DNA from 3 places in the Vibrio sp. R10-SG-ISO4 genome. Region 2 is predicted to be linked to each of the others. Evidence: riboswitches for the same ligand, from Rfam matches in the RefSeq annotation. Region 2 holds a riboswitch; each other region holds the start of a gene.

Region 1 (7,755 bases), on a different contig from region 2:
GGAAATCCCAGACTCATAACTGGCTTTGATCACGCGCTGGATCTCATCCGCTTGGCTGGCAAACTCCAAAAATTGCTCGTCGCGTCCGGCGCTTAAAAACGCATCCGCTCGCTGCGCCTGAATTTTTTGGTAGGTGGATTCCACATGAAGGCGAAATTGCGCCAGCGTTTTGCGAAGCTCAACCAGACGCTCACGTAATTCGTTGTCCGTGACTGGCTCATAATTGCCCATGATACTCTCGCCGCCTTCAAGCAGCGCGACCACATGCCAATCGGCGATTTCTAAGTAGTACCACACTTCCTGAATCGACTGAGCGGTATCGCCCGACATGATCTCATCAAACCAAAGGTAGGCCAGCGTACCGTTGACTTTAATTTCAGCGGCCGCTTCCGCAAGCGGGGACTTTTTCACTAACAGGTGGGTCGCTTGGGTCACCAGCGCCGACGTAAACGTGATCACCAACAAGGCGAGAATGGAAGTAAAAATGAATTTGCGCTTCATAGCATCACACGAACGTTTACCCACGTATTTTGCGGGCAGGAATAAAAACATAGGCGAGTCAGCCTAGTGAAGAAATGTTACATCCCCATGAAAATATTCAGCGTAGTTATTATTGATGAGTGATTGATGAATCTTTAGTGACAGTTCACGTGAAGATATTGAGCTCAAAAGTGCTAGCTCGTATAGTCGCGGTATGTTGATTCTTCCTTTGTGCTCAACCATGACTTTTCGATTGCGTTCGACTGTTCTTGCTTCTGTATGCCTAGCGCTGATGAGTACCACGGCACACGGGAAAGATCTGATCAAAATTGAAGGGTCGAGTACCGTTTACCCGATTACCCAAGCCGTCGCCGATCACTTTATGCGTGCCGAGCGGCACAACACCCAAGTGGTGGTGGGCATCACTGGCACAGGTGGCGGATTTCGTAAGTTTTGCCGAGGCCGCACGGATATTTCTAACGCCTCTCGCCCGATTAAAGAGAAAGAGCGAGCGCTGTGTGAAATCAACCACATCGACTATATTGAGCTCCCTGTCGCACTCGATGCAATAACCGTGGTGGTGAACAAAGAAAATCAGTGGATCGATGCGCTCTCTCTTGATGAACTGAAAACACTCTGGGAAAGCACCGCTGAACGCACGATAACTCACTGGCAGCAAGTCAATCCGCACTTCCCTGATCGCCCCATCGTCCTGCACGGCCCTGGATCAGACTCAGGCACTTATGACTATTTTGTTGAGGTGGTGCTGGATGGCAAAGCGAGTCGACAAGACTACACCGCAAATGAAGACGATGAAGCCTTAGTCGCCGAAGTGGCCGCCGATCCCAACGCCATGGCGTTTATCGGCTTTGCCTACTATTTGCAAAATCAAGACAAGCTGAAAGCGATCGCCATCGCTCCCACTGGCTTCAACGCGGTCAAACCCAGTGTCGAGAACGTGATTATGGGACGATATGCCGCACTTTCCCGCCCTCTGTTTATTTACGTGAACAAACAGGCGCTAGAGAAGCGGCCATCACTGAAACGCTTTGTCGATAGTTATATCGACAGAGACAACATCAACAAAGTCGTCTCCCATTCTGGCTACATTCCTCTCTCCAACGATCGCTATGACGCGGCGCGTTTTATTCTTAACTCTAGCCGCTCTGGCTCGGTCTCGATGCCCAAATAGAGCCTTGTAATGCGACTGCACACCATCGCGATTAACGTACATTTTGGTGACCAGAGAAAAAGTGATGAACAGGCCCATGTCCTTGACCAACAGAGAGTTCGTCGGCATGCGCAATGGCTTGTGAGATATATTGTTTAGCCAAATGGACCGCTTTGTGCAGCCGATACCCTTGGGCAAGATAGGACGCAATGGCCGATGACAACGTACAGCCCGTACCATGAGTATTATGAGTGGCGACTCGCTTAGCGCGAATCAATTCACTGCCACTCCTTTCAATCAGCAGATCGTTACTGCTTTCGCCCTCTAGATGCCCCCCTTTAAGAAGCACTGTTTTGGCGCCCAAGGCGCGCAGGGCGTCAATCATCGCTCCCATCTCCTCTTCCGATGTCGGCGTTGCTCGCCCAGTCAGCGCCGCCGCCTCGGGTAAGTTTGGTGTGATCATATCGGCAAGCGGTAGCAGTTCTTTCTTGAGCGCCCCCACCGCACTGGCGTGCAGTAAGCTGTCACCACTGGTGGCCACCATCACCGGGTCCACCACGAGAAACTTGGGCTGATACGCCGCCAAACTTTGTGCCACGACACGGATGATTTCAGCGTCAGCCAGCATGCCAACCTTCACCGCCACGACATTGAGATCGCTCAATACCGCATCGAGCTGCGCTTGAACATGGTCGATAGGGATAGGATGAATGGCGTGAACACCACAGGTATTTTGCGCGGTAATGGCCGTAATAACGGAGCAGGCGTAACTGCCTGTTGCACTGATCGCTTTGATGTCGGCTTGGATGCCCGCGCCGCCGCCACTGTCGGAGCCAGCGATGGTTAGGACAATCGGAGTTTGAGGGTCATAAAATGCGGTTTGGTTCATCGGTGTTCCTCACGCACGCGTCAGGAACTGTGTGCAGAGCGCGTTGGCCAAGCACAACACATAACGGGCGAGATTGTGGCGACCCCACGACACCGCGTTATGAATAGTTCCCTACGTCAGTGCTAACTGAATCAGGTTCAACGGGTCTCGCGATGCGATCTCAGCCCTCCTTCTATGCTTCTACGACAGGCTCGTTAATCAAGCTATCGTTATGACTCGAGCAGAAGGAACGCTCCCCGACTATGTCGCCAACCTTAACCCTGTGATAGCGCAGATGCAACCTATTCAGATCACTTAAATAACCCGAGTGAATCGAGGAGTGGGCGATACGAACGCGACGTTTGGCACACAGAACATTATCGTTTACTCTTAATTTTATAAATTTTCGTTATTGATTTGACGGTTATGCTCAATCCACTCTGGCTCAAAACGTTTCAAACCTTGGTCGAGACCGGCCACTTTACTCATACCGCAGAAAAGCTGTTCATGACTCAGCCCGGTGTCAGCCAGCACATCAAAAAGCTCGAACAGGCTTGCGGCTACCCACTGATTGCGCGTCACAACAAGAGCTTTGAAGTAACGGAACAAGGCAGACAGGTCTATCAGTACGCAAAGCAGCGCGCCAAACAAGAAACAGACCTGATTGCTTCGTTATCTCAGGACGACGCGCATCGCGGTGAGGTGTCGGTCTCTTGCTCTGGCGCGTTGGCGCAGCTTATCTACCCGCATCTGCTCGATTTACAGTGTGAATTTGCACAACTGGTCGTCAAGCTGGAAGTCGCCCCCAACCGTAAGATCATCGACGATTTGGCTGAGGGGCGCGCCGATTTGGGCCTTGTCACTCACATCCCGCTCGACCCGAGAATCGAAGCGCAAGAGATAGGTCAAGAAACCATGTGTTTGATTGTGCCGGCAAACGTCGACGAGCCTATTACCCCTGAACTTCTCCTTGAGATCGGTTTAATTCGCCACCCCGACGCGGAGCACTATCTCTCGCTCTACTTTTCGCAGTGTGGCGACAAAGCGCTGGCGGGGATTGATATTCGCGCCCTGCGCACCTCGGGCTACATCAACCAACTCAGCCAAATTCTTCTGCCAGTTGCCAAAGGGCTCGGTTTTACGGTGCTGCCACACAGCGCATTCAGCTCTTTCACTTTGCGCGATCAACTTGCTGTGCATCAGCCAAAGAAAGCCGTCGTCGAGACCCTGTATTTGGTGAGCAAAAAACAAAGAGCGTGGCCAGCCCGTTTTCATACGGTGGTGGATAAGTTGACGGACGTGATCTCGCTATAACCCAACGCACTGCCATAGCCAAAATTTTCGATAGGCTTGAAACGCAAAATGGAGCCCAAGGCTCCATTTTTGCTGCTGCTTCAACGCTCATTATCGTCGTTATTTGAGGTCATGCCTCTAAGACGTCTTCGCCAGCGAGTTCAGAAATAATCAGTAGATCGGACTCATCCAGTTTAAGCCCCAGCATAGGGAGACCATGCTGAGCACTCCAACAACATAAGAAGACCACACAACCTAATGCTACCCAAAGTAGTGATACCATAGCCTAACCTCCTCCTCAGTTATCATCACCGTCCTTAATAACCTAAAGGTGCCACTTCTCTCATCAGAAGGCGCTCAGATAGACTTTATTCTTTTTACGTTGGGGCGTCTGCACCAAAAGAAATGGGGTAGATTCGCCGGGTCAATCGCTCAATGTCGTATTGTTATCTGGAGTTTATTCGGATTAGAACACCTTAAGGTTATGCTGAGTACTCTTTCAATATAGGGATTGCGATTGTGAAGCGCAACACTCTTTGCGGTGAACACACGAAACCTTGACGTTTTTTATGCGAGCGATCGCATAAATATGCCAATGTGGATATCGGCAATAAAAAATGGGCGCTCGTGGCGCCCATCTTGATGCGAATGATTGTTGATGCAAACAGTGAGACAGCTTAAGCGCCAATAACGCCGCCATCTTCACGGGTAATGGCAACGATGGTGGAGCGAGGCTTGCTGTCACCACCACCAGGGTAGTGAGAAGGCGCACCTTTCTCGCCCGGATGCTGAACACCCACAAACATGGTTTTGTAGTCGGCGGAGAAGGTCAGCCCCGTGATTTCACAGGCAATTGGCCCCGTCAAGAAACGTCGCACTTCACCAGTATTAGGATCGCCGCACAACATTTGGTTGTTCCCTTGACCTGCAAAATCGCCCTGATTTGAGTAGTTTCCGTCCGTTTGAATCCACAAACGACCAGCTTTATCAAAACCGATACCATCCGGACTATTAAACATGTTGTCGGCGTTGATGTTGTCACTGCCCGCGTAGAGCGAATCTTTGTGCACCGTTGGGTTGCCAGCAATCAGGTACAAATCCCAATCAAACTCTGCTTGGGTGTGATCGCCCGAGGTCGGTACCCAGCGAACAATTTGTCCGTAGTGGTTCTCAGCGCGAGGGTTCGGACCACCGACAGGTTGGCCCTCTTTTACGCCGCGGTTTTTGTTGTTGGTGAGGGTACAGAAGACGTGTTGGTTGTCTGGGTGCACCGCCACCCACTCTGGGCGATCCATCGTGGTCGCGCCAACTTGAGTCGCAGCGCGACGTGCAAAAATCATCACCTCGGCTTGATCGTTAAAACCGTTCTCTTTAGTCAGGCCATTTTTGCCATAAGTCAGTTCAATCCACTGCCCCTTGCCTTTCAACTCGTTGTCGTCCATCTCGAACTTGGCGACGTACAAGGTGCCCTCTTCAAGCAAGTTGCGATTGGCAGCATCATTGCCCGGTTGGTAGCGATCGCGAGAGACAAATTTGTAAATGTGCTCCCCACGCTCATCATCACCTAGGTACACCACGACATGACCATCATCGTTGATCAACAGTGCCGCATTCTCGTGCTTAAATCGCCCGAGTGCAGTGCGCTTAAGCGGCGTCGACGTCGGATCGTTTGGATCGATCTCCACAACCCAACCAAAACGGTGTGGCTCATTCGGATGCTTAGCGACATCGAAACGCTCATCGGTGTCATGCCACTGGTAACTGCTCTTCGCTGCTTTGATTCCGTAACGTTTATGATCGTCGCTCAACTCTGCCGTCGTACTGGTGCCAAAATAGCCGTGGAAGTTCTCTTCACAGGTTAAGTATGTGCCCCAAGGCGTTTGACCGTTGGCGCAGTTATTAAAGGTGCCGAGTGGCGCTAAGCCTGAAGGATCCAATTTGGTTTTCATCAACGCATGACCCGCCGCTGGGCCTGTCAGGCGCATTTCTGTGTTAGCGGTAATACGGCGGTTGCGTTTCCCTGCTTTATCCACTTTCCACTCTCCGCCGGATTTGACGATTTCGAACACCGTCACACCGTGTGCCGCTTGCGCTTTTAATACGTCGTCCGCCGTCATCGCTTTACCGCCATGTTCGAACAAGTATTCGTAATTGGTGTATTCGTTGTTCACCGCAATAACAGCGCGATCGTCACTGATAGGGAATAGGCTCATCCCGTCGGTGTTGTCACCAAACTGACGCGCCTGCGCGGCTGAATCTTGCTTACCGCTTTGATCAAACTCTGGCGCATCAGCAAAAATAGGATCACCCCAAGAGAGAAGCGGCGTGGCTTTATAACCTTTAGGTACGATGATCGCATCTTTTGTCGAGGCTGGCACTGCTTCGAAGTTGAGCAAACGACTATCACTTGATGCCGCTATCGCTTTCGCGATCGGGTTGAGGGAAAGAAACGCCCCTGCACTGACGGCAGCGGTTCCGGCTAAGAAACGACGACGAGATAGTCGCGCTTCGATCATCTGGCTGAATTGTGAATCCTGTTCATCACGATCCCACATTGCTGACTCCTTGCTGAGTTATCATTATATAAGCGAGCAAATGTTAGGCGAGTAAGGTTACACATCAGTTAAGGTTTTATTTAACAAATACAAAGTAAAGATGATGCTTTTACTTCGATTACATGACAAGACCAATAAATGGCGATCTCAGTCACATGTAAATTAGAAATTACGCCAATTTCGCGAAAAATTTGTGATCAAAACACTGGTGTTTCGCGCATTTCGCCGCTAAATTGAAATTGTTCATGAGGAACTAGATTCACATCTGCTCAATGAAGAGCATGGTATTTAACGTGAGGGATTATCATGAAGAAAATGAGAAAAGCACAATTGCATCGTGTTCGTATTCAATACTGGAAAGATTCGAACAAAAACACGAACAGCAAACCTCAATAACTGTGCAACCCCAACAAAGCTGGCTTAACCGCCAGCTTTAGTAGTTTTATAGGCCCCCGTTTTTCACCCACTTGAGCATTACGCTGCTCTATGATGACTGGGAAACAGTGACGCCAAGCCATTCACCACACCCAATGTCTCTTTCGAATAAATGTGCTTGTCTTTGTAACCGACAAATTGCACTAAGCGCACCTTGCATGAAAGCAGAACTTGGCGCAACACTCGATTGACCATCTGCACTTCGATCAACGTATCGGATTCCAACCGCGTCACGGGCTGTAAGCTGGCGAGATCAATATTGATCACCACGTCATCACAATGTGACAAGTAGTGGCTCAACTGCTGCTTCACAGTAAAACGAGAGCGAAAGTGGCACTCGTTGACGGACAACCAATCACAGCCGAGATCTTCTGCATAATCAAGCAGCTTCGGATCTTGATTGTCCGAATCCACGCCAAGGCAGAACAAGCGGCTTTGCTGACTGCGCTGCAAGACAAAATGAAACAGCGAGCCTTTCTCAGGCTCTAGAGTCGGTTTGATATCCAAGCTGCGGCTGATATGGATAAACCCCAACTCTCTGCCTTGACTCGCCACCATCGGCAGCGCATGCAGTAAGCTTTCACCGTCATTGGCAAAGAGCACAGGTAAACTGGCCGACTCCATCAACGCAGCAACGGTATCAAGCAAGTGATGTTTGGCCGCTTGTTGGAGATTGAAATGACCGCCATAGCCAATATTGGTCGAGACTTTGTCCGCCAGCCAATCGTAGAGCTCTTCCAAGCTCTGGTTGGCCATATCAAACTCCACTTGGCTCATCGGTTTGATCTGTTCACTGACACTGAGCAAGGTGAGTTTGTCGCAACAGAGCCCAGTAATACTGTGTAGCTTGCGCCGTTGAAATAGCCTAAACATATCCTTTACCTTTCAGGAGGCAGAGCTCTCGCTGCCTGCAATACATGAAGTACAATTTTTTGCTCGTTCATCTCAACGCG
Region 2 (7,755 bases):
AGAAATCGAGTAACGAGTTTGCCAGTAGGTACGCTCTAAGTAGTCAAGGTGTGCGGCGACATAAAAGCAATCCGTGCGCCAATCGTCCAAGCCGATGAGCGCGCCTATACCAATCTTATCGATCCCGGCTTTCGCCAAACGATCCGGCGTTTCCAAGCGATAGTCAAAATCTGTTTTGTTGCCCCTCAAATGGTGCTGAGCATAAGTGCGACGATGGTAGGTTTCCTGATAGACCATTACTGCATCGAGGCCCAAGGATTTCAGTTCACGGTACTGCCCTTCATCAAGCGGCTGCACTTCCATTGCCAAGTAGTTAAAGTGCGCTTTGACAAGTGGCAGTGCGCGGCGAAAGTAGTCCATCCCCACTTTGGTTTGGTGCTCACCAGTGACCAAAAGCACACTGTCGAATTTCATCGACTTAATCGCGTCTATCTCTGCCGCGATTTCTTGCTCTGTCAGCGTACGGCGTTTAATACGGTTCTCCATCGAAAAACCGCAGTAGGTACACGCGTTGGCACACAAGTTGGAGAGATAAAGCGGGATATACAATCCAATCGTGTTGCCAAACCGTTTACGCGTGAGCGCGTAGGATTGCTGCGCCATTTGCTCAAGGTAAGGCTCTGCCGCAGGTGAAATCAAGGCTTTAAAATCTTCGAGATCACGCTTAGATTTCGCCAGTGCACGTTCCACATCCTGATGAGTTTTCGCGTAAATCGACAGCCTGATGTCATCCCAGTCCATACGTTGATGAATCGATACAAAACTCATGCTGCATCCCTCACTCTAAGAAGGCGGTTAATGGGCTGGAAGCAACAGCATGGGTGACCTGTCCAGCCAAGCCGGATTCAAACGCTATCCGCCCGCTTTCCACCGCCATCTTAAACGCTTGCGCCATAGCAACTGGATTGCTCGCCGCCGCGATCGCGGTATTCACCAACACCGCATCCGCGCCCATCTCCATCGCTTTTGCCGCATGAGACGGAGCACCAATCCCGGCATCGACAATGACGGGGACACCGGCTTGGTCGATGATGATCTCCAAAAAGTCTTGCGATGCTAGCCCTTTGTTCGAACCAATAGGCGCACCAAGAGGCATTACTGCTGCGCAGCCCACCTCTTCTAAACGCTTACACAACACCGGGTCTGCGTGGCAATACGGCAAGACAATAAAGCCATCTTTGACCAACTGTTCTGCCGCTTTTAGGGTTTCAATTGGGTCAGGCATCAGGTATTTAGGATCAGGATGAATCTCCAGTTTAAGCCACTGTGTGTCCAAGGCTTCACGTGCTAAGTGCGCGGCGAAAATGGCGTCTTGCGCGTTTTTTGCCCCAGAGGTATTCGGTAATAAATTCACGCCAGCGGCAATCAACGGCGCTAAGATATCATCTTGCTTATCATGGATATCGACGCGCTTGAGCGCCATAGTCGCCAGTTGCGATCCCGACGCCTCAATAGCGCGCGCCATGGTGGTACTGTTCGAAAATTTGCCCGTGCCGGTAAACAGACGCGAGTCAAACACTTTGCCCGCGATAGTAAGCGGTGTTATTGGCGCCATGATCAGCCTCCTGCAATGGCTTGAAATAGTGCGATGGCATCGCCTTGATTGACGATATGTCTGTCCCACTCGCTGCGCGGAACGACACAGTTATTGATGGCAAACACACAGCCCACCTCGGCGAGTGATAACTCAGCAATGAGCGCCGTCAATGTTGTCCCTGCGTGAGTCGTATGTGTTTCACCATTGACGGTGATAGTGATGGGTTCCATGTTCATTCCTTAACGGTGTTTGACTGACACACATGACAAGTGGCATCCACTGAAATAGTTAACGTCTGCCAGCGCATCGTGAGTCCATCAAACAGGTGTAATGTCGATGGGCTGAGTTGTGGTTCATCAAGGGCTAACCATTGAATCGCCGCCAGCGCTTGGTAATTACCTAACGTGCCTACCACCGGACCTACCACGCCAAGTTCACTGCATTTTTGGCCAGAAGGAAGTGAATCGAACGGATATAGGCAGTGGTAGCATGGGCTATCTTGCTGATAATCAAACAACGCGAATTGCCCTTGCCATCCAATGGCCGAGGCCGAGATCAAAGGTGTCCGGTTTTTGAAGCAGAGCTGATTGATTTGCTGACGAGTTTCAAGGTTGTCTGTGCAATCAAGCACGATGTCGGCAAGCATGATCTCAAGCGCAAGTTGGGTATCATCGAGCCGTTGGTCAATCGCGCGAATGCGAATCAAAGGGTTGAGGTGCTCTAATTGACTCTTAGCCGCCAACGCTTTGCTCTGCCCTTGGTCATCGTTTCGATAGATGACTTGGCGCTGAAGATTGCTTAGCTCGACACGGTCATCATCCACCAACACCAATTTGCCCACACCAGCGGTAGCTAAATAAAGGCTTGCCGCTGACCCGAGGCCACCACAACCAATCAGCAACACATGAGCATTCGCCAACTTTGCTTGCCCTTGTTCGCCCCATTGCGGCAACGACACTTGTCTTTGGTAACGTAAGAACGCCTCGTCAGACAGCATGGTCATCCCTGCTCTCCTACTTGCTTGTTTGCCTTCATCAACTCAGTAAAAGCCGCAATGACCGGTTTTGGGTCGTCGGCGAGCGTAATCGCACGCACGACAGCCAAGCTTGAGACGCCGCACTGCCACACCATCGCAGCGTTACCTTGGTCGATACCGCCAATCGCAACCGTAGGAAAGCCCGTACCTTGCGAGCGAGGAATCGAATCAATCAACTGTTGATAAAGCTTCAAGCGCACTAAACCTTGCGGCTTAGAAGGCATAACCTTGGTCGTGGTTGGGAAGATATGCCCCAGTGCGATGTAGCTTGGCGCAATCTGCACAATACGCAGCAGTTCGTAGTAGCCGTGTGTCGAGAGCCCTAAAGCGATACCTGCCTGTGACAATGCCTGCAAGTTCGACGCTTCAATATCTTCTTGGCCAAGGTGAACACCGAATGCACCGTGCTTTATCGCCAACTGCCAATGATCGTTGATAAACACATGTGCTTGGTATTGCTGACCCAATGCAATCGCACGTATCACCTGCGCTTCCAAATCAGCTTGCTGTGGATCTTTGATGCGCAGCTGTATGGTTTTAATGCCTAGAGGAAGTAATCGTTCAATCCAACTGACATCGTCGACCACCGGATAGAGACCCAACACCTCTTTCGCCATGGAGGGAAAAGAGATCGCGCGGCCTTCAGTTTTCCAACCAACACGAATGCCGAGAGTTTCGTCCTCGAGCACAGGCGTAGGAAATTGCTCTAAACAACATGGCCATTGAGATGTTTCACGTGAAACATGCCCCATCGCACGTGCGAGCGTCAGTGCATCTTCAACGGGAAAATCGAGCGCCCGCAAGGTGATAAACCATGCAAAGTGCTGTGTAGCATCAAGCGCCATTTGGTGGACATTAAGCGCACGCACTTCAGCATGAGCACGCGTGCTGTGTTGCCAAATATCGAGCACGCGCCCTTCGCACCTTGCGCCAATAACGATCGCATGCAGGGCATAGTCCGCCAGCGAGACATCACCCTCTGCAACTGAGTACACCAGGTGATGGACACTTTGTTCGCTGTCGTCACTGAGAGAGGAAGACTCAAAGACTTGCGTATCCCGAGCAATCCAAACAGAGGAAGACGCACCGCGCAGTTCTACCGTCGACTCAGCCCCTTCAATCAACTGAATCTCTTGTGTGGCAAACCCTTGCTCGCCGGCCAATGCCAAGCATTGCGCGATATCATCGCGCAATGTAGGCTGTGAGTGAGGAATCACAATTTTCATCGCCGCGTTCCTACGACTCTGCACTTTCAGGCTGCGCGGCAGGATGATACAGCTCAGAACCCGATTGACGGAACTCCTCTGACTTTTGGCGCATCCCTTCGAGTGGATCATCGAGCATTTTAACGGAGATGGCTTGGTCGGCTTCGACTTGTTGTGTGTCTTTGGCGTACTCGCGCACTTCCTGAGATATTTTCATCGAACAGAATTTTGGTCCACACATTGAACAAAAGTGAGCCACTTTGCCCGACTCTTGCGGCAAGGTTTCATCGTGGAAAGCTCGCGCCGTATCAGGGTCAAGCGACAAGTTGAACTGATCCTCCCAGCGGAACTCAAAGCGAGCTTTTGAGAGCGCATTGTCACGAACCTGAGCACCAGGGTGGCCTTTAGCCAAATCCGCCGCATGCGCCGCAAGTTTATAAGTAATCAAGCCCGTCTTAACGTCTTCTTTATTGGGTAGACCCAAGTGCTCTTTCGGCGTCACATAGCAGAGCATCGCACAGCCGTACCAGCCGATCATCGCAGCGCCAATGCCAGAGGTAATATGATCGTACCCAGGGGCAATATCGGTCGTCAGAGGACCCAAAGTGTAGAATGGCGCTTCGTGGCAGTGCTCTAGCTGCTCATCCATATTGGCTTTGATCATGTGCATAGGTACATGCCCAGGGCCTTCAATGATCACCTGCACGTCATACTCCCACGCGATCTTAGTCAGTTCACCCAACGTGCGTAGCTCAGCAAACTGCGCTTCATCATTGGCATCGGCTACCGAACCTGGACGCAAGCCATCACCGAGCGAAAGCGCGACATCGTACTTGGCACAGATTTCACAAATTTCGCGAAAGTGGGTGTAAAGGAAGCTTTCTTGATGGTGAGCGAGACACCACTTAGCGATGATCGAGCCGCCGCGAGAGACAATACCCGTGACACGTTTGGCCGTCATCGGCACATAACGCAACAGCAAACCGGCATGAATCGTGAAGTAATCGACGCCCTGCTCAGCTTGCTCAATCAAGGTGTCTCGCATCACTTCCCAATTGAGGTTTTCTGCAATGCCATTCACTTTTTCAAGCGCTTGGTACATAGGCACGGTACCGATCGGAACTGGGCTGTTACGTAGAATCCACTCTCGAGTCTCGTGAATATTGCGTCCGGTCGACAAATCCATCACCGTATCGCCACCCCAACGTGTTGCCCAAACCAATTTCTCAACTTCTTCCTCAATGGAAGAGGTCACAGAGGAGTTACCAATATTGGCGTTCACCTTGACCAAGAAGTTGCGACCAATGATCATTGGCTCCGCTTCTGGGTGGTTGATGTTGGATGGAATGATGGCACGACCCGCAGCCACTTCTTGGCGGACAAACTCAGCACTGATGTCCTTTGGCAAGTGGGCACCAAAGCTTTGACCAGGATGCTGTTGGTTCAACACCTCGTCGCGATAACGAGCACGCCCCATGTTTTCACGCAGAGCGATGTATTCCATTTCCGGTGTAATCACACCTTGACGCGCGTAGTGGAGCTGAGTGACACACTGACCGCTTTTCGCACGGCGAATGCGTGGTAAGTTGCCGTAACGCAGCTCGTCTAGCGTATCGTCTTCCAAGCGCTGTTTGGTGTATACCGAACTGACCTCATCGAGCAGTTCCGTATCACCGCGCTCTTCAATCCACTGTTCACGTAGCTTAGGCAGGCCTTGGTAGAGGTCAATCGTATGGTTAGGATCGGTATAAGGACCAGAAGTGTCGTAAACGCGAATCGGCTCATTGGGCTCAAAGATCGGCGCACCTTTAGTGCCGCCAATCAAGCTGTCAGCAAGGGAGATTTCTCGCATAGGAACACGAATATCAGGTCTTGAACCTTCAACATAAACCTTACGTGAATTGGGGTACGCTTGTACCGAGAGGGTATCAATAAACTGTTTGGCTTCCAGTCTCGCTTGTTTGCGATTCGACATAGCATTTTTCCTTGCTCTTTATTGCTCGTAGGAGCATGAGTGTTAGAGATAAAAATGCTTGGCGGAAAGATGCGACAAGAGGGCGATCTGACGCGGGTACCTATCTGTAGATAGATCGCATGACGCTCAGATCAGAGAGAACGAATCCTAGATTAGGAGGGTCGATATCTTCTCTTGTTCCCTTCGCAGGTATTAACCTGATCAGGTTCAACGGATCCCGAATAAACGGTCTCAGCCTTATGGCACTCCGACAAGTGAACCGAGTATATAAAAACGGCTTGGATAAACCAAGCCGACCTGTGTAAATTTTGTCTAGTGAGGCTCAAAGCACCTCTAAGCAAGCTAGCTTTTGATCAGCAGTTGAAAGCCCACCCAAGCGGCAGAGATGCTTAATACCACATTGAGTAAGACATTGAGTCCCATCTTGAAAAAAGCGCCCTGCTGCATGAGTAAAACGTTGTCCATCGAAAACGTAGAGAACGTCGTCAAAGCACCAAGAAAACCGAGCCCGATGATCTGTCTCCATGGTTCAGTCGCAAGGTTGCCATTTTCAAACGCGGCGATCAGTAAGCCCATCGCCAGTGAGCCGACTACGTTAACAGTTAGCGTACCGTATGGAAAACCTCGCCCCAGTAATGTCGCACACAGCTCAGACACTAAATAACGAGAGCACGCACCAACGGCGCCACCCATGGCAATAAACCCTAAAATTGCAAACTGACCCATAACCCCTCCAAATTTGTGGCGTTAGTGTAGCGCCAAACAGACGAAAAAACAGACTTCAGATCAATGTAATGACGCTAAACACTCTGTTAGATTTAAAAAGTTACAGGAGTCACTTTACTTCGATATAGCCCATCAAACCGGTTTTCATGTGCTCTATGACATGACAGTGATACATCCACCGACCGGGGTTGTCCGCGACGAAAGCCGCTTTGGCACGACCATTCTTGCCCAGTAGTACCGTATCCGTATGGAACGGCTCTGGGAGCGGCTTACCGTCCATTTCGAGCACGGTAAAGGTATGGCCATGAAGATGAATAGGATGATGGTACTGAGTGACATTTTTAAGATCGAAGATGTAGGTTTTGCCTAGCTCCAACTGCGCCAGCGGCGCAGGAATCGAATGACGACTCATCCCCTGCCACGCCACCTTGTTGGTCAACCAAAAGGTTGAACTCGCCTTGCCATCTTTGCCTACGGGCGTTACCGCACCTTGCCACTCAAACACAAAGTCAATCTCTTCAGCGTTGGGTAGATCGAGCGCGGGCACAGGGTTAAGAGGCAAACTTGGCAGCGCTTGACCCTGTGGCAAATCAGACGCGACGACATCAAATTCACACAGAGGAAAAGGGAAACGCCCCTTCATTTGACGAACAAACACTTTGTTGCCAGCAGATGGCGCAATCAGACCAAGATCCACCCTCATACCCGGTCCAATTTTATGCTGAGAGAGCTCAATTGGCGTGGTGACCGGGTTGCCATCAATAGCCAGTATCCAAGCCTCTGCCCCTTCAATCGCAATTGGATAGGTAATGGTATTGTCGACATTAGCAATGCGTAAGCGAGTGGTCGCGTGCGCTTTAAGCGTATATAAAGGCTCATGAACGCCATTCACACTGCTCCACTCCCCTGGCGTGCCCATCCGAGCACTTAAACGTGGGATCATTCTCTCCTTCCACTGCCCTTGACTGTCGATGTGCCAATGCTTGAGCATTAACGCATGCTCTTCATCAAAAACCACGGGGTCGCGCTCTTCAACAATAATCAGTCCAACGAGTCCTCGCCCTAACTGTTCAACGCTGTTCATGTGTGGGTGATACCAAAACGTGCCTGCGTCAGGCGGAGTGAATCGATACTCAAACGTCTCTCCCGGCATGATAGGCGCTTGACTGAGAAAAGGAACGCCGTCCATCTCGATCGGTATTCGCAAGCCGTGCCAATGTATGGTGGTAGGCTCTGACAGTTTGTTCGTGAAACGAATCACGACCTCTTCCCCCTG
Region 3 (7,755 bases), on a different contig from region 2:
ATCTGGCTGGCAAGCGCAAAAACAGGCCCAAGATGGCAGTGTCTTTGATGTCTTATTGGCGGGAGAAATAGTGGGTCGAGTGACGTGGAATTTAGTCGGCGATCACAACGTCAGCAATGCGTTGATGGCCATCGCGGCGGCGCGTCATGTGGGGGTCACTCCGGATCACGCTTGTGAGGCGTTAGGGCGCTTTATTAATACCAAACGCCGCTTGGAGTTAAAAGGGCAGGTCAATGACATCACTGTGTATGACGACTTTGCTCATCATCCAACGGCGATTGAACTGACATTGGGCGGCTTACGTAACAAGGTGGGTCAATCCCGAATCCTTGCGGTGTTGGAGCCGCGTAGTGCAACCATGAAACGCGGGGTGCACAAAGAAACGCTTGCGGCCTCATTGCAGGCGGCAGATGAAGTGTTCCTCTTTCAGCCTGAGTCAATTACTTGGTCGGTGAGTGAGATTGCCGAGCAGTGCGCGCAACCCGCTTATGTCTCTGACGACATCGACGACTTGGTGCGCAGCATCGCTAGGCATGCTCGCCCCGGCGATCAGATTCTTGTGATGAGTAACGGCGGGTTTGGCGGAATTCACGACAAACTGTTAGCGCAATTAGCCCAATAATAAGAGATACGCACAATGGCTGAAAAATCCATCACCCTCGCTTTTACCGGAGCCTCAGGCGCGCCTTATGGGCTGCGTTTGTTGCAGTGCTTATTGGCCGCGGATTATCAGGTTTACCTGCTGGTTTCATCGGCGGCGCGAGTGGTGTTGGCCACCGAACACGGATTAAAACTGCCTGCCAACCCAGACAGCGCCAAGCAAGCCTTGGTCGCCCATCTCAGCTGCGATCCGGCTAAATTAGTGGTGTGCGGCAAAGAGGACTGGTTCTCGCCCGTGGCCTCTGGCTCAGCGGCGCCCAAGCAGATGGTGGTTTGCCCTTGTTCGGCGGGCAGTGTGGCAGCGATTGCTCATGGTATGTCCGATAATTTGATTGAACGCGCCGCTGATGTGGTGATGAAAGAGTGTGGTCAATTGCTGCTGGTGGTTCGAGAAACGCCTTTCTCAACCTTGCACCTTGAGAACATGCACAAGCTCTCGCAGATGGGCGTCACTATTATGCCGGCCGCGCCCGGTTTTTATCACCAACCTAAATCGATAGACGATCTTATTGATTTTATGGTCGCGCGCATTTTGGATCACCTCGGCATCGAGCAATCCTTGGTGGCGCGCTGGGGCTATGATCAACGTAACGATTCGTGATTGTGTCTTGGTGGGCCGTCACGCAAGTATGGCTATTGTATGGCAGACCTATTACAATCAAGCCGAACCTCATCGGGGAGCTATTCATTCACTGAATGACGCTGAGATCGAGCTTTGCTCGGGACCCGTAGACCTGAACCAGATAATGCTGGCGTAGGAATTGAGCGAGGACATCAGACGTCTGTTTGTCCCTCAGACCTGCGTGGCTCAACAAGGAGAGCGAGCAGTGAAATCCACTTTTATCCCTTCATTTATGCCACTTTGTGCCGCCGCGGCACTGACGTCTTTTTCTGCAACCGCAGCCGATACGTTAACCGTTTATACCTATGACTCTTTCGCTGCCGATTGGGGCCCAGGCCCAGTGGTAAAAAAAGCGTTTGAAGCACAGTGCGACTGTACGTTGAATTTTGTAGCTTTGGATGATGGCGTCTCTATCCTCAATCGCTTGAGACTGGAAGGCGACAATAGCAAAGCCGATATTGTGTTGGGGTTAGACAACAACTTGATGGCAGAAGCGCAGCAAACCGGTTTGTTGGCTGAGCATAGCGTCGATACGTCATCCGTCACCTTGCCAGGCGGCTGGTCCAATACGACCTTTGTGCCGTACGACTACGGTTACTTCGCGTTTGTCTACAACAAAGAGACCTTGGCTGAGCCACCGACTAGCCTCAAAGCACTGGTGGAATCAAATGACGACTTAACAGTCATCTACCAAGACCCGCGTACCTCAACCCCGGGTCAAGGTTTGATGCTGTGGATGAAATCTGTCTATGGCGACGAAGCGCCGCAGGCGTGGAAAGCGTTGGCGAAAAAGACAGTGACGGTCACGAAAGGGTGGTCTGAAGCGTACTCGATGTTCTTAAAAGGCGAGTCTGATATGGTGCTCTCTTACACCACGTCACCTGCGTACCATCTGATTGCCGAAAATGAGGCTAAGTTCGCTGCAGCGAATTTCGCGGAAGGTCATTACACTCAAGTAGAAGTGGTGGCCAAAGTCAAAACGAGCGCCAACAGCGACTTGGCGGATGCCTTTATGCAGTTTATCCTCAGCGATGACTTTCAGTCGGCCATGCCAACAGGGAACTGGATGTACCCTGTCACTGACGTTGCGTTGCCAGAAGGGTATCAAAGCCTGACGAAGCCTAGCCAAGCCTTGAGTTTTAGCGCTGAAGAGGTGGCTACCCACCGCAAAGCGTGGATTCGTGAATGGCAAAACGCGTTGACCTTCTAAGGTTAGGCGTTCGTGCAATCTGTCCCTAAATTAGGCGTATGGGTCGCGATGTTGATCGCGGCCTTTGTCGTTTCTGCGCTGCTGGCCTTGCTCAATCAAGCGCCTTCCCTCGATCTGCGTGTCATTTGGCAAGACCCTTATTACCGCCACGTTACCCAATTTAGCTTCTATCAATCTTTCCTCTCAACGCTGCTCAGTGTCGGCTTGGCGATCCCCGTCGCCCATGCTTTGTCGCGGCGGCAGTTTATCGGGAAAGCCTTGGTACTTAAGCTGTTTGCGACCACTTTGGTGCTGCCTGTCTTGGTGGGGGTGTTTGGCTTGCTGGCGATTTATGGGCGCAGTGGTTGGTTGGCGACACAGCTTGCGCAGTGGGATCTTTCGCTACCATTTAATATTTACGGTTTGCACGGCATTTTGCTCGCGCACCTCTTTTTTAATCTTCCTTATGCGGCGCGTTTGCTGCTGCAATCACTAGAGTCGATTCCGGCGGAGCAACACAAACTGTGCGCCCACTTAGGCATGGGGCATTGGCAAAAGTTTAAGTGGGTCGAATGGCCGCGGATGAGGCAGCAATTAGCGCCCGTTTGCGGGTTGGTGTTTATGCTCTGCTTTACCAGCTTTGCCACTGTGATGGCATTGGGCGGCGGGCCCAAATCGACCACCATTGAGCTCGCGATTTACCAAGCGATCAAGTTTGATTTTGATTTGCAAGCGGGCGCGTTACTGGCAATTTGGCAAATGCTGCTATGTGGCTTAATGGCACTATCGATTCAACGTTTCGCTCGACCTATTGCTATTTCGATGGGCAGCGACGCACCAACTGCGTTGGTGGTGAAAGACAGTCTATTCTCTAAGTGCTGGGATGGCGCTTGGATAGGTTTTAGCTTGCTGTTAGTGTTGCCGCCTCTTGGGATGGTGCTGACCAGTGGCATGAATTCTCAGGCGTTGGGTGTGCTGAGCGATGGCCGATTTTGGTCCGCGCTCGGCGCGTCACTGAAAGTGGCGAGCATGGCGAGCGTTATCGCTGTCAGTGCGGGCACGGCGATTTTATTGTCGAGCCGAAGACTGCGCCTCAATCAACGTGAGAAAGACGCGGATAAGATAGAGCTGCTAGGGACCATCATTCTGGTGACCCCAGGATTAGTGATCTCGACCGGGCTCTTTTTGCTGCTCCGTTCGTGGACGGATGCGCTCAGCTACGCCTTGGTCGTTGTTGTTACGGTCAACGCGTTAATGGGGCTGCCTTATGTGATCAAAACCTTGGCTCAGCCGATGTTGCAACTCGAGCAGCAGTATCAGTACCTTTGTGCAACCCTTGGAATCCGCGGTTGGCGCCGTTTACGAGTGGTGGAATGGCGCGCATTAAAACGGCCGCTGGCGCACGCGTTTGCCATCAGCTTTATGTTTTCTATGGGCGATCTCAGTGCCATCGCGCTGTTTGGCAGCCAGGAGTTTCGTACGCTGCCGCTCTACCTGTTCCAACTGCTCGGCAGTTACCAAATGGACGCGGCGGCAGTCGTATCGGTCACTTTACTGCTTTTGAGTGTGGGCTGTTTTGCGCTGATGGAGCGCCTGTTTCGCCCTCGCTCTGCTTCTACCCCCACCAATAGGAGTCACTATGCTCACTCTCAGTGACCTGCATTACGATTATCATGCCGAGTCATTTCAGTTTGATCTGCACGTTGAGGCAGGGCAAATCGTCGCGCTTATGGGACCCAGTGGCGCAGGGAAGTCGACCTTGCTCGCCTTGATGGCGGGTTTTATTGAACCATTAAGCGGTGAAATTTTAGCGCAAGGGCAAACACTCAACGGGCTGGCGCCTTATCAGCGCCCGTTTGCGATGTTGTTTCAAGAGCACAACTTGTTTGCTCACCTTACCGTGTCGGAAAACATAGGCCTTGGATTGGACCCCGGCTTGAAGTTGTCTGCAACGCAGAAACAGGCGGTAGTGCAAGCGGCACAGCAGGTGGGGGTGGCGGAGTATTTGTCTCGATTGCCGCATGAGCTCTCTGGTGGCCAGCGTCAACGGGTTGCGTTAGCGCGCTGCTTTGTACAGTCTGCGCCGATATGGCTGCTAGACGAGCCCTTTTCAGCGCTCGATCCTTTGCTCAGGTTAGAGATGCTATCACTGGTCAAACAGTTGGCGAGTGAGCGTGATATTACGGTAGTAATGGTGACGCACCACTTAGGTGATGCCAAAGCGATCGCCACGCATTTTGCGTTTGTATCACAAGGTCATGTCGCAGCGACTGGGCCGATTTCAGAGCTAGCGGCGACCCACTCGGACCCTAGCCTCGGCGCATTTGTTCAGGCGGCCACCACGGCGCACAACTGAGCGCAATAACAATGGGCTAGAAAGCAGAGATAAAAAAAAGCGGATAAGTGTGCACTTATCCGCTTCAATCATCACTGAGTAAGAGCGTGTTATTGTGGCTCTTCACTGCTCAATGCTTTGAGGATCTGGAAAATCTCTCGATACGCTTTAGCTGGCTTGTTGGCTTGCTTTTCTTTGTTCGCCTGACGAGCAAGCTGACGTAAACGCTGACGGTCCGCATCCGGATACAGCGTCAATACCTCTTCAATGGCGCTGTCGCCCTCTTCCACCACACGGTCACGCAATTGCTCTAATTTGTGCAGCAGCGCCGTGGTTTGAGAGTGCTTGTTACGGACTTTATCCAGCGCCGCTTGAATTGGCTCTGGGTCTTCGTGACGCATCAATTTTCCGATAAACTGCAACTGACGACGGCGCGCTTCGTTTTTAAAACGTTGCGCATCGCGAATCGCATCGGCCAAGTCTTCGCTGAGTGGAAATTTTTCCAACACAGAGGGCTTGAGGTTAACGAGCTCTTCACCCAGTTTCTGCAGCTCTTCCATGTCACGCTTCAACTCGGATTTACTTACCCAGATGATCTCTTCTTCTGGTTCCCATGGCGCTTTTTGATTTTTGCGAGCCATTTTCATACCTTCATTTGAACGTCTATTTCTCTATTTTAACAAGAATCATGGGGAGAAAGCGAAATTCTTGTTATCCTAGCGACAAAGCAACGACTGATGAAGAGAATATGGACGTAAAAAAGCAAGTGGCACAGCAGCGTATCGAGCTTGAAGCTGCCGTCGCGAAAGCGTTAGAGATGGCGGGTGAAAAAGCGGATGCCGCGGAAGTTGCCATCAGTAAAACCACAGGTTTAAGCGTATCGACTCGCATGTGTGAGGTCGAAAATGTGGAGTTCAACAGTGACGGTGCACTCGGTATTACCGTCTATAGCAATCAGCGTAAAGGCAGCGCCTCAACGTCAGACTTAAGCGAAAAAGCGATTCAACAAACGGTATTGGCGGCACTCGATATCGCTCAATACACATCAGAAGATCCGTACGCAGGCCCAGCACCGGCTGAACTGATGGTCAAAGATATTCCCAACTTGGATCTGTTTCACCCCGATACGCCTGACCCTGACTACGCGGCAAAAATGGCGATTGAAGCGGAGCAAGAAGCGCTCAGCTACAGCGATAAGATCAAGCAAAGTGATGGCGCCAGCTACGATAGCCACTATGGCGTCAAAGTGTACGGCAACAGCCACGGCTTACTGGCGAGTTATGCCTCAAGTCGCCATAGCATCAGTTGCTGTGTGATTGGTCAAGGCCAAAACGGTGAAATGGAACGTGACTACAGCTACACAGTGGCGCGTAACAAAGACGACCTGTGGACGCCGAAATCCGTGGGCCTGAGCGCAGCGGAGAAAACCGTCAGTCGTTTAGACGCGCAGAAGCTCAAGACCGGTCAGTACCCGATCATGTTTGCGGCGGATGTCGCAACGGGTCTACTCGGTCACCTTGTGATGGCGATCAGTGGTGGCAACTTGTACCGCAAATCCTCGTTTCTTCTTGATCATCTTGGTCAGCAAATTCTACCTAGCTGGTTCCAAGTCGACGAGCGTCCCCATGTATTGCGTGGTCTAGCGTCAAGCCCGTTTGATAGCGAAGGCGTTGCTACGCAAGATAGACAAATTATCACTGACGGCGTGTTATCCACTTACCTATTGACCAGCTATGCGGCGCGTAAAATGTCGATGACGCCAACCGGTCATGCGGGTGGCATCCACAACTGGTACGTGCAATCCACAGGGCAAGATTTTGAGCAAATGCTTAAGGCGCTGGACACCGGCTTTTTGGTTACAGAAGTGATGGGGCAGGGTGTGAATATCGTGACGGGCGATTACTCGCGCGGCGCAGCCGGTTTTTGGGTTGAGAATGGTCAAATCCAATTCCCCGTCTCTGAGGTGACCATCGCAGGCAATCTCAAGCAGATGTTCAACCAAATAGTGGCTGTCGGCAGTGATGTGGAAACCCGTTCGCAGATTCAAACCGGTTCTATCTTGCTTGAGTCAATGAAAGTGGCGGGCGAATAAGCCTCACTATTTGACTTAGCGATGCTTCAGCGACGAAACACGAGAGTGCTTCGTCGCTGATGTGTATTTATAGTGCTGTTAGCGCTCAAACAGCTCGACATGCAACTTCTGAATCGCTTGTTTGGCTTCTGATTCACGCAGTAAGAAACAGAGGTTGTGCTGGCTAGCGCCGTAACAAATCATTCGTAAGTTAAAGTCTTCAAGTGTACCAAATACTTGTTTTGCATAACCTTTGCTCTCGCTCATGTTGTTACCAATCAAGGCGACGACGGAGAGGTTGTGTTCCACTTTCACACTGCACAGCTCTTCAAGCTCTTCACGCGCAGCTTGAGGTAACGATGGCGCACCGCCAGAGGTACCTGTTTGATCAAGCGTTAATGAGACACTGATTTCAGAGGTGGTGATCAAATCGACCGAGACCTTATGCTTGGCCAAGATCTCAAACACTTTGGCTAGAAAGCCGTAAGCATGGAACATTTTCGCGCTGCGCAGCGTCACCATGGTTTGGTTGTTACGTAGGGCTAGGGCGCGAAACAGCGGTGAGCTTTCCACTTGATGACGAATCCAAGTACCGCCTTGCTCTGGCGCTTTAGAGGAACCGACAAACACCGGAATATCATGGCGCAGAGCAGGGACTAGGGTCGAAGGGTGCAGGATCTTGGCGCCAAAATTCGCCATCTCTGACGCTTCGCTGAAGCTAATTTCTGCAATCGGTGCCGCATTCGGGGCAATACGCGGGTCTGTGGTGTAGATTCCCGGTACATCAGTCCAAATTTCTAAGCCAGAGGCTTGCACTGCCTCGGCAATCAAAGCCGCACTGTAATCACTGCCACCACGGCCAAGGGTAGTGGTGTTGC

What was found. Region 2 has a riboswitch for thiamine pyrophosphate ahead of thiC (phosphomethylpyrimidine synthase ThiC). Riboswitches for the same ligand answer to the same signal wherever they lie in the genome.
Region 1: another riboswitch for thiamine pyrophosphate. It lies ahead of thiD (bifunctional hydroxymethylpyrimidine kinase/phosphomethylpyrimidine kinase); the one in region 2 lies ahead of thiC (phosphomethylpyrimidine synthase ThiC).
Region 3: another riboswitch for thiamine pyrophosphate. It lies ahead of thiB (thiamine ABC transporter substrate binding subunit); the one in region 2 lies ahead of thiC (phosphomethylpyrimidine synthase ThiC).

Annotation. Positions count from the first base shown of each region.
Region 1 is NZ_JCBDHJ010000013.1:157,700-165,454, reverse strand. Features, by position in the region: gene AC6R03_RS07235 (putative bifunctional diguanylate cyclase/phosphodiesterase) at 1-552, opposite strand, end outside; gene AC6R03_RS07230 (PstS family phosphate ABC transporter substrate-binding protein) at 722-1,672, shown strand; gene thiD (bifunctional hydroxymethylpyrimidine kinase/phosphomethylpyrimidine kinase) at 1,704-2,540, opposite strand; TPP riboswitch at 2,632-2,789, opposite strand; gene AC6R03_RS07220 (LysR family transcriptional regulator) at 2,946-3,833, shown strand; gene AC6R03_RS07215 (hypothetical protein) at 3,943-4,095, opposite strand; gene AC6R03_RS07210 (PhoX family protein) at 4,490-6,367, opposite strand; gene AC6R03_RS07205 (arginase) at 6,842-7,675, opposite strand; gene AC6R03_RS07200 (IclR family transcriptional regulator) at 7,681-7,755, opposite strand, start outside.
Region 2 is NZ_JCBDHJ010000024.1:73,069-80,823, forward strand. Features, by position in the region: gene thiH (2-iminoacetate synthase ThiH) at 1-768, opposite strand, end outside; gene AC6R03_RS17740 (thiazole synthase) at 779-1,555, opposite strand; gene thiS (sulfur carrier protein ThiS) at 1,558-1,767, opposite strand; gene AC6R03_RS17750 (HesA/MoeB/ThiF family protein) at 1,770-2,534, opposite strand; gene AC6R03_RS17755 (thiamine phosphate synthase) at 2,537-3,799, opposite strand; gene thiC (phosphomethylpyrimidine synthase ThiC) at 3,810-5,753, opposite strand; TPP riboswitch at 5,915-6,013, opposite strand; gene crcB (fluoride efflux transporter CrcB) at 6,096-6,479, opposite strand; gene AC6R03_RS17770 (multicopper oxidase domain-containing protein) at 6,589-7,755, opposite strand, start outside.
Region 3 is NZ_JCBDHJ010000001.1:105,706-113,460, reverse strand. Features, by position in the region: gene mpl (UDP-N-acetylmuramate:L-alanyl-gamma-D-glutamyl-meso-diaminopimelate ligase) at 1-622, shown strand, start outside; gene AC6R03_RS00485 (flavin prenyltransferase UbiX) at 638-1,261, shown strand; TPP riboswitch at 1,325-1,438, shown strand; gene thiB (thiamine ABC transporter substrate binding subunit) at 1,515-2,492, shown strand; gene thiP (thiamine/thiamine pyrophosphate ABC transporter permease ThiP) at 2,541-4,127, shown strand; gene thiQ (thiamine ABC transporter ATP-binding protein) at 4,111-4,827, shown strand; gene yjgA (ribosome biogenesis factor YjgA) at 4,917-5,447, opposite strand; gene pmbA (metalloprotease PmbA) at 5,555-6,898, shown strand; gene lysC (lysine-sensitive aspartokinase 3) at 6,977-7,755, opposite strand, start outside.